One region of the Streptomyces bathyalis genome, then DNA from elsewhere that is predicted to be linked to it. Evidence: riboswitches for the same ligand, from Rfam matches in the RefSeq annotation. Region 1 holds a riboswitch; the other holds the start of a gene.
What was found. A riboswitch is a leader RNA that binds a small molecule or an ion and turns the genes downstream of it on or off. The one in region 1 is predicted to bind cobalamin.
Positions count from the first base shown of each region.

Region 1 (4,140 bases):
GCGAAGGACTGCCGGTAGATGGCGGCGCCGTCCTTCTCGTAGTCGAACACTGTGCTCCCACTCATCGCTTCACGGGTGTCGGGGCTTTCGGGCCGCTCTTGCGTGCTTCAGCGACGTCGGCGGCGACTCGGGCACGGCTGGTCGTGGTCGCGGAACGGACGCGGCCGTCGCACACGACCGAGACCCGGTAGCCCTCCGGGACCGCCACCACCTCCACGCGGTCGCCGCGCGGGTGGCCGCAGCGGCGCTCGCACCCCGACCAGTACACGGGCAGCTGTCCGGAGCCCGTGAGTGCTGCCGCGTCGGAGCGGACGTCGGCCAGCGACTTGGCGCAGCCCGGCCGTCCGATGCAGGAGCCCACTCCGACCCGGGGCGAGTCGGGGTCGGTGATCAGGCCGGCGTTCGCGAGCGTGCGCATCAGCTCATCGGCACCGGCACCGGCCCCGGGGACGACGGGCACGACGAGGCCGCGCCACGGTGTCAGCCGCAGCTCCCGGTGCCCTGCCCGCGCGGCGACGGAGACGACTGCATCCCACTGGGCGGCGTCGATCCGGCCCATCGGGGCGAGCACCGACAGCGCCGCCTCACCGTGAGGACCGGTGACCACGCCGGGAAGGGGTGCGGACGCGCGGGTCCCGGGCGGCTCCACGGAGGTCGTCGCGGCTACGCCCCTCTCGTCGAGGCGGCGGACGACCGCGTCCGTCAACTCCCTGGGCCCGTCCGGTAGTTCACCGATCCGCCAGGCCTCTCCGCGCATCGCTGCCGACGTCTGAAGAAACGCTTCGGCTGCGAGGAGCGCGGCCAGAGGCCCATCGGACGACGGGACTTGGACGGCGGGCGAGTGCCACGAGCCGATGCGCAGCCGCGCCGAGCCGTTCCCGCCGGAGGTCAGCGTGAGGTCGGCCGCCAGCTCCGCCGTGTCTCCGCGGCCGTCGTCGAGAGCGAAGAGGAACCGCCCGGACAGGGCGTGAGCAGACTCACTCGCGCACAGCGTGCCGTCCAACGCGCGCAGCCAGGGCCGGAGATCGCCGTGCCCGTGGCCGTCGAGACCGGCCAGCGGCGAGGCGACGATGTTGCGGACGCGTTCGTGGCGGTGCGACGGAAGCAGACCGGCGTCGCCGAGAAGCTGCGCCAACTCCCGTCCACAGCCCGGCCCGAGACCCCGCAGCTGCACATTGCCACGGGAGGTGAGGTGCAGATCCCCGTCGCCGAACCGCCGTGAAACAGCCGCCAGCGCCTCTGCCCGGCGGACGTCGAGAATCCCGCCGGGCACGCGTACGCGGGCGAGCGCGCCGTCGTCCGCCTCGTGGAGTCGCAAGGCCCCCGGGCATGCGTCGCCGCGGTCCCGAATCGGCTTCGTGTCCTGGGCAAATGCCCGGACCGGGGCGGTACACATGGCGGCGAGCATACCCACCGCCGTACCGGGCCGTATGTCCCGCATTCCGACTGTGACCCTTACTATGCCTCTCGGTGGGCCGGCAGGTCCGCCACCGCCACAGACGGCGACATGGGAGGAAGCCCGGTGCGAATCCGGCGCGGTCCCGCCACTGTGACCCTGGCCATGGAGGCCGGGCGAGCCAGGAACTCCCGCCGTCAAACACCACCCGGGGCGCGGACACCCCGAGGAAGGCCAGACGCCGCGTGATTCTTCTGCTGTCGACGTCCGACACCGATCTGCTCAGTGCCCGCGCCTCGGACGGGCCGGTCTCCTACCGGTTCGCGAACCCGTCCCGGCTGCCCCTCGACGAACTGCCCGCCCTGCTCGACGGCGTGGACCTCGTCGTCATACGGCTCCTCGGCGGCATCCGCGCCTGGGAGGACGGCCTCGACCAACTCCTCGGTGACGGGCGCCCCGTTGTCGTCCTCACCGGTGAACAGGCCCCCGACGCACAGCTCATGGCCGCCTCGACGGTCCCCGTGGGCATCGCCGCTGAGGCCCACGCCTATCTGGCCCACGGTGGGCCCGCCAACCTCGAACAGCTCGGCCGCTTCCTCTCCGACACCGTGCTCCTGACGGGCCACGGCTTCGAACCCCCCTCGCCCGCCCCCAGTTGGGGACCACTGGTCCGGGAGGCGAAGGACACGGACGGCCCGACCGTCGCCGTGCTCTACTACCGCGCACACCACATGAGCGGCAACACCGGCTTCGTCGAGGCCCTTTGCGGCGCCATCGAGCAGGCCGGTGCCCGTCCGCTGCCGCTCTACGTGGCCTCGCTCCGCGCGCCGGAGCCCGAACTCATCGACGAACTGCGCGCCGCGGATGCCATCGTCACCACCGTCCTCGCCGCCGGCGGCACCCGGCCCGCCGAGGCCTCCGCCGGTGAGGACGACGAGTCCTGGGACGCGGGTGCCCTCACGGGCCTGGACGTGCCGATCCTCCAGGCCCTGTGCCTGACGGGATCGAGGAGCGCCTGGGAGGACAACGACGAGGGCGTCTCCCCGATGGATGCCGCGAGCCAGATCGCCGTGCCGGAGTTCGACGGACGGCTCATCACCGTGCCGTTCTCCTTCAAGGAGGTCGACGAGGACGGGCTGCCCTCCTACGTCGCCGACCCCGAACGCGCCGCCCGGGCCGCGGGAATCGCCGTGCGTCACGCCCGGCTGGGCCGAATACCCGCCGCAGGCAAGCGTCTTGCGCTGGTGCTCTCCGCGTACCCCACCAAGCACTCCAGGATCGGAAACGCCGTCGGGCTGGACACACCCGCGAGCGCCGTGGCCCTGCTGCGACGGCTGCGCGAGGAGGGATACGACTTCGGCCCCGAGGAGGAGATCCCCGGCCTGGTCTCCGGCGACGGCGACGAACTGATCCGGGCCCTGATCGACGCCGGCGGCCACGACCAGGAATGGCTCACCGAGGAGCAGTTGGCGCGGAACCCCGTGCGCATCCCGGCAGCCGACTACCGGCGCTGGTACGCCACACTGCCCGAAGAACTGCGCAGTTCCGTCGAGGAGCACTGGGGACCGCCGCCCGGCGAGATGTTCGTCGACCGCAGCCGGAACCCCGACGGCGACATCGTCCTCGCCGCCCTGCGCCGGGGCAATCTGCTCATCCTCATCCAGCCGCCCCGCGGCTTCGGGGAGAACCCGATCGCGATCTACCACGATCCCGATCTGCCGCCCTCGCACCACTACTTGGCCGCCTACCGCTGGATCGCCGCCCCCACGGACGAGGGGGGATTCGGTGCCGACGCGATGATCCACCTCGGCAAGCACGGCAACCTGGAGTGGCTGCCCGGTAAGAACGCCGGGCTGTCCCCGGCCTGCGCCCCCGACGCCGCGCTCGGTGACGTCCCCCTGATCTACCCGTTCCTCGTCAACGACCCCGGCGAGGGCACCCAGGCCAAGCGCCGCGTCCATGCCACGCTCGTCGACCATCTCGTACCGCCCATGGCGCGCGCCGACTCCTACGGCGACATCGCGCGACTGGAGCAACTCCTCGACGAATACGCGCAGATCGCCTCGATGGACCCGCCGAAGCTCCCCGCGATCCGCGCACAGATCTGGACCCTCATCCAGGCGGCGAGGCTCGACCACGACCTCGGCCTCGAGGAGCGCCCCGACGACGACGGCTTCGACGACTTCCTGCTCCACGTCGACGGCTGGCTGTGCGAGGTCAAGGACGCCCAGATCCGCGACGGCCTGCACGTCCTGGGACAGGCACCCTCGGGCTCCGTACGCGTCGACCTCGTCCTGGCGGTGCTGCGCGCACGCCAGATCTGGGGCGGCTCGACGACGCTGCCCGGCCTGCGTGAGGCGCTCGGCCTCGACGAGTCCGCCGCCACCCGTACCACCGCCGACGAGGCGGAGGAGACCGCACGCGCCCTCGTCCAGGCGATGGAGGACGCCGGCTGGGACCCGGCCGCCGTACCCGACGGCCACGGTGAACAGGTCGCGCGGATCCTCTCGTTCGCCGCCCGCGAGGTCGTTCCGCGGCTGGCCGCCACCACCGACGAGCTCGACAACTGCCTGCACGCCCTGGGCGGCGGGTTCGTCCCCGCGGGACCGTCCGGATCACCCCTGCGCGGCCTCGTCAACGTCCTGCCGACCGGCCGCAACTTCTACTCCGTCGACCCCAAGGCCGTCCCGTCGCGCCTCGCTTGGGAGACCGGGCAGGCCCTGGCCGACTCGCTCCTGACGCGG
Region 1 is NZ_CP048882.1:4,236,923-4,241,062, forward strand. It holds gene G4Z16_RS18430 (precorrin-8X methylmutase) at 1-50, opposite strand, end outside; gene G4Z16_RS18435 (nitrite/sulfite reductase) at 62-1,408, opposite strand; cobalamin riboswitch at 1,455-1,606, shown strand; gene cobN (cobaltochelatase subunit CobN) at 1,642-4,140, shown strand, end outside.

Region 2 (4,140 bases), 2.3 Mb from region 1:
TGCCTCCCCGTGCGGCACGCGGGCGTCGTGCGCGGCTACATCTGGCTGATGGACGACGGGGCGCTCGACCTCTCCGACCCGCGGCTGGCGGCGGCCATGGCGGTGGCGTCGCGGATCGGGGCGCTGCTGGCGGCCGAGACGCAGGCGGAGGCGCGCTCGGGCGAACTGCTGCGGGCGATGCTGACCGAGGAAGACCGGGGCAGGGGCGAGGAGTTGGCGGCGGAGCTGGGCGAGCTGCTCGGGCCGGCGGCGTCGGGCCCGCTGGCACTGCTCGCTGTGGGCCCCTGGCCGGCCGACGACGCTGACGGCGACGGGGAGAGCTCCGGCAGTACGGGCGCACCCGTGCTGCCGCACGTCATGGCGGGGTGCGTGCTTCCGGCCCGGCTCGCGCAACCGGCCCCCGGCGGCAGGTCGGCGGCGCCGCCCGCGCCGGAGCGGCAGCCGGTGCTCGCCTCGCTGGTGCGGCTGCGCTCGGCGGAGGTCCGTGCTCCGGCCCGTACGGCCGCCGGGCAACTGCTGCGCGTGCCGCGCTCCCCCGCCGCCGCGGGCGTCAGCGCGCCGCGCCGCGGGCTCTCCGACGCGGTCGCGGCCTGGCGGGAGGCGCTCGCCGCCGCACGGGCCGCGGGCGCGGAACCGGAGCGGCTGGGCCCGGTCGCCGACTGGGACGCGATCGGTCCGTACCGGCTGCTGGCCGCCCTGCCCGACGACGTCGCCCGCGATGCGGCCGTGGCGCCGCTGCTGCGTCCCGCACACGGCGAACTGGCGCGCACCGCCGAGGTGTTCCTCGACCACGCGGGCCAGGCGGGGCGAACGGCCGCCGCGTTGGGCATACACCGTCAGACGCTCTACTACCGCCTCTCCCGCATCGAAGCCCTCACCGGCCTCGACCTCGACGATGGCGGCTCCCGGTTGCTGCTCCACATGGCGCTGAAGGCCGCACGGCTGTGACTGCCGTGCGGGGTCCGCGACTCCGTGAGCAATGTCGGGGGTCATGAACACGAGCACGAGCGCGAGCAACGGTCGCGGACAGCAACGGCGTTCATCCACCGGTGGCGCTCGACGAGCTTCGGCTCGGTGTTCGACTCGGCATGGCTCCAGCCACCTGGGGACGGGCGTTCGCCGCGATGAGCCCCGATGAGACCTTCAGCCTTCGCTCCACCACGCGATGTCCGGCTCCGGGAGTCGGTGAAGGGCTGTCTCATTGCCCCCGATCACGGATCGGCGACGCAGCGCGCCGATTCCCTGCAAGCCCCCGTCGCGGCGGAGTGATGGCGTGCAGGTCGAGGATCTCCGGCTGCGGAGCGACGCCGGGGCCGCCCGCGCGTACCCAGGCGGTGACGTCCTCGGTCGCGTCCGGGCTGTTGACCAGCCCCAGCCAGACGGGCCGCGCACCGGCGGCGCGCCCGGCGGCGGAAGGCTGCACGACGATGACGTTGGCCTGGTCACACACGTCCAGGCAGTCGGACACGCGAACCGGTGCCTCCTCCCGCAGCCGAGCCGTCTGTGCCGCGTGATCCAGTCCGGTCACCTTGGGACTGCCGCAGCAGCAGTCCCGGCACACGACGATCCGGCACGGAGCAGGGCCGGCAGTCTCCACTGCCCCCGCTTCGTCGGATGCCTCATCGACCGATGTCTCGGGCACGCCGAACCTTCCCTCTCTCCGGGGAGATCCGCCCCGGTACGTCGAGGAGGCGACCGCGTGAGTCTCCTGGCTCTCGGGTCAAGGCTCGTCCCCGCCTTCCCACCCGCCCGGGGCAGTGGCCTGTCGGGGATCCGCTCGCCGATCACAGTGGCGGGACCGCGCCGGATTCACACCGGCTTCCTCGAACCGCCGTCGCCATGTCACGGGCCATCATTCCATCCGGGCGCCGTCCAGGGCCGAGGGCCTCCGCGGGCCCCGAAGAAGCGCCGGACGCAGATCGGCGGTCCGGACGATGACGCGGCTCGTCCCTGCAACTGCCCTGCAGCGTGCGTGACTTGACGGGCTCCCGTTGCCGGTCGGCGCTCGTGGATGTCAGTCTCCGACGCCCCCTGCGAACGGCATCGTCCGCCACCGGATGATGGCGGGGTTCAAGTACTCGGGCAACGCGGGCAGTTGAGGCGCGAGCGCCAGGGCGGCGATGACCCGCAGCATGCCTACGGCGTTCACGAAGCTCATGACGTCCTCCTTCAACGGCCTCATGCCGTTGCGCCGCGCGCCGCGGTCGTAGGCGGATTCGAGGTCGGGCCCGAGGGTGGCCAGGTCCCACTCGACGGGGCCCGACGTGACCAGTTCGAAGTCGGCGTAGAGCTTCCCGTCCTTCCCGGAGAAGATGTTCGCGGGTGGGCAGTCGCCGTGGATGGGCTGGACATCGGTCCACGGGAACGCCGTCTCGAACGCCGCGCGTGAGCTCACGAGAGGTTCCAGGACCTGCCACTCGCGGCGCGCGCGGTCCAGATCGCTCGGAGCGATGAGGTCGGGGCGGTCTTCGAGCAGGGCAAGGCTTTCCCCGATGACCCGCGGTTCGGCCGCGGACAGGAACGACAGCCGGCCGGGGTATCCGCGCAGGGCGGCGTGCAGGTCGGCAACGATTTCGGCGTTGGCCACGTAGTCGGGCTCCTTGTCCCGGTCCTCCTCGACGAACTGCCAGAACGTCATCGAGAGTCCGTCGCGCTGTACGGGCTCCCGTGGCACGAGAGGACTGGGCTGGATCACGGGGGCTCCCTGGTCTGCGAGCCACCGCGTCACGTCAAGTTCCGCCTGCTGGCGGGCGGCCTGGGAACCGAGATCCGCGGAGTGCGGCAGGACTGTGGGAATCCGGGCCACGACCGGTGACGGCGCGAGGTGGACGACCACGGAGAACAGGTCGTGGAGCACCTCGGCATCGGTCACGGTGAGCCCGAGAGCGCGCCCCGCTCCCACGGCCGCGTCGACTGCTGCGGAGGTGCGTCGGGCAATCTGCTCTGGCGTCACGAAATCGGGCATGGCTCGATCGTTCCACGCCGCAGCACGGCGTTCGACGTACAACTTCCAGCCGGTAGCGGCCACTTCGCCCGACGGACATCCGGGCCGCCGACGAACGCGAGCTCCCCGTATGGAGAACCCGGGCAGCGGCAGTTCCGCCGGGGGAGGAAATCGGGGCCGGAGAACCACCGCGCGGGCAGGTGATGGAGCAACGACAACGGCGGCCCGGTCGCCCGGGGGAGCCGGTCACCAAAACGGGCCCACGGCGGGCGAACGGACGGGGAACGTCATGTCAGCAGCGGCGTACGACCAGATCGCCGACTGGTACGAACAGGATTTCCTGCGCGGGCAGGACGCCGAGACCTCGGAGGGAAACCCCCGCAGCCTGGGCGGCCTGCTCGGGGACCTTCTCGGAACGGGCAGCGGTACGTGCCTGGAGATCGGCTGCGGCACGGGGGTCCACGCTGCCGCGCTCCGCGACCTGGGCTGGACGCCGGTCGGCGTGGACCTGTCGCGAGGGATGCTCGGCCACGCCCGCAGCCGGCTACCGGTCGCGCAGGCCGATGCCGCGAGGCTTCCGGTGAGCGACGGCTCCGTCACGGCCGCTGTCGCAGTCATGGTGCACACGGACATGCCGCACTATCCGGCGGTACTGCGGGAAGCGGCCCGTGTCCTCCGGCCCGGTGGGGTGTTCGTGCACATCGGCGTCCACCCCTGCTTCTGCGGGGCGTTCGCCGACCGCACGGACCCCGACGCGATCGTGGTCCGCCCCGGCTATCTCGACGGCGCCTGGACGAAGGCTTCCTGGACCGACCAGGGCGTACGCGACAAGGTCGGGGCCACACACCTTCCGCTGCCGGGCCTGCTCCACGCCTTCCTCGACGCGGGACTGGCACTCGAACAGTTCGCCGAGCACGGCACCCCCACCCCGATCGTCATGGCCGTGACGGCACGCAAGCGCGGCTGATCTCCCACACGTCCCGCTGACCGGCCGCCGCGGGCCGGCCGCCCCGGTCCGCCCGGGCGGTTTCCCCGCACCGGCTGCCGTCACCGTTCCGAGTGCGTAACGTCGGCGAGGTGACGAACGGGGACGGCAGCAGCCACGACGGCGGGGACGGGACCGAGGACGACGGGGACGGCCGACTCCTCGCCCTGTACGACGAGTTGATGCGCGGAGCACCGGCCGAGCCGGCCAT
Region 2 is NZ_CP048882.1:1,928,352-1,932,491, forward strand. It holds gene G4Z16_RS08285 (PucR family transcriptional regulator) at 1-948, shown strand, start outside; gene G4Z16_RS08290 ((2Fe-2S) ferredoxin domain-containing protein) at 1,199-1,597, opposite strand; cobalamin riboswitch at 1,702-1,825, opposite strand; gene G4Z16_RS08295 (aminoglycoside phosphotransferase family protein) at 2,015-2,965, opposite strand; gene G4Z16_RS08300 (class I SAM-dependent methyltransferase) at 3,234-3,911, shown strand; gene G4Z16_RS08305 (GNAT family N-acetyltransferase) at 4,112-4,140, shown strand, end outside.
Region 2: another riboswitch for cobalamin. It lies ahead of G4Z16_RS08290 ((2Fe-2S) ferredoxin domain-containing protein); the one in region 1 lies ahead of cobN (cobaltochelatase subunit CobN).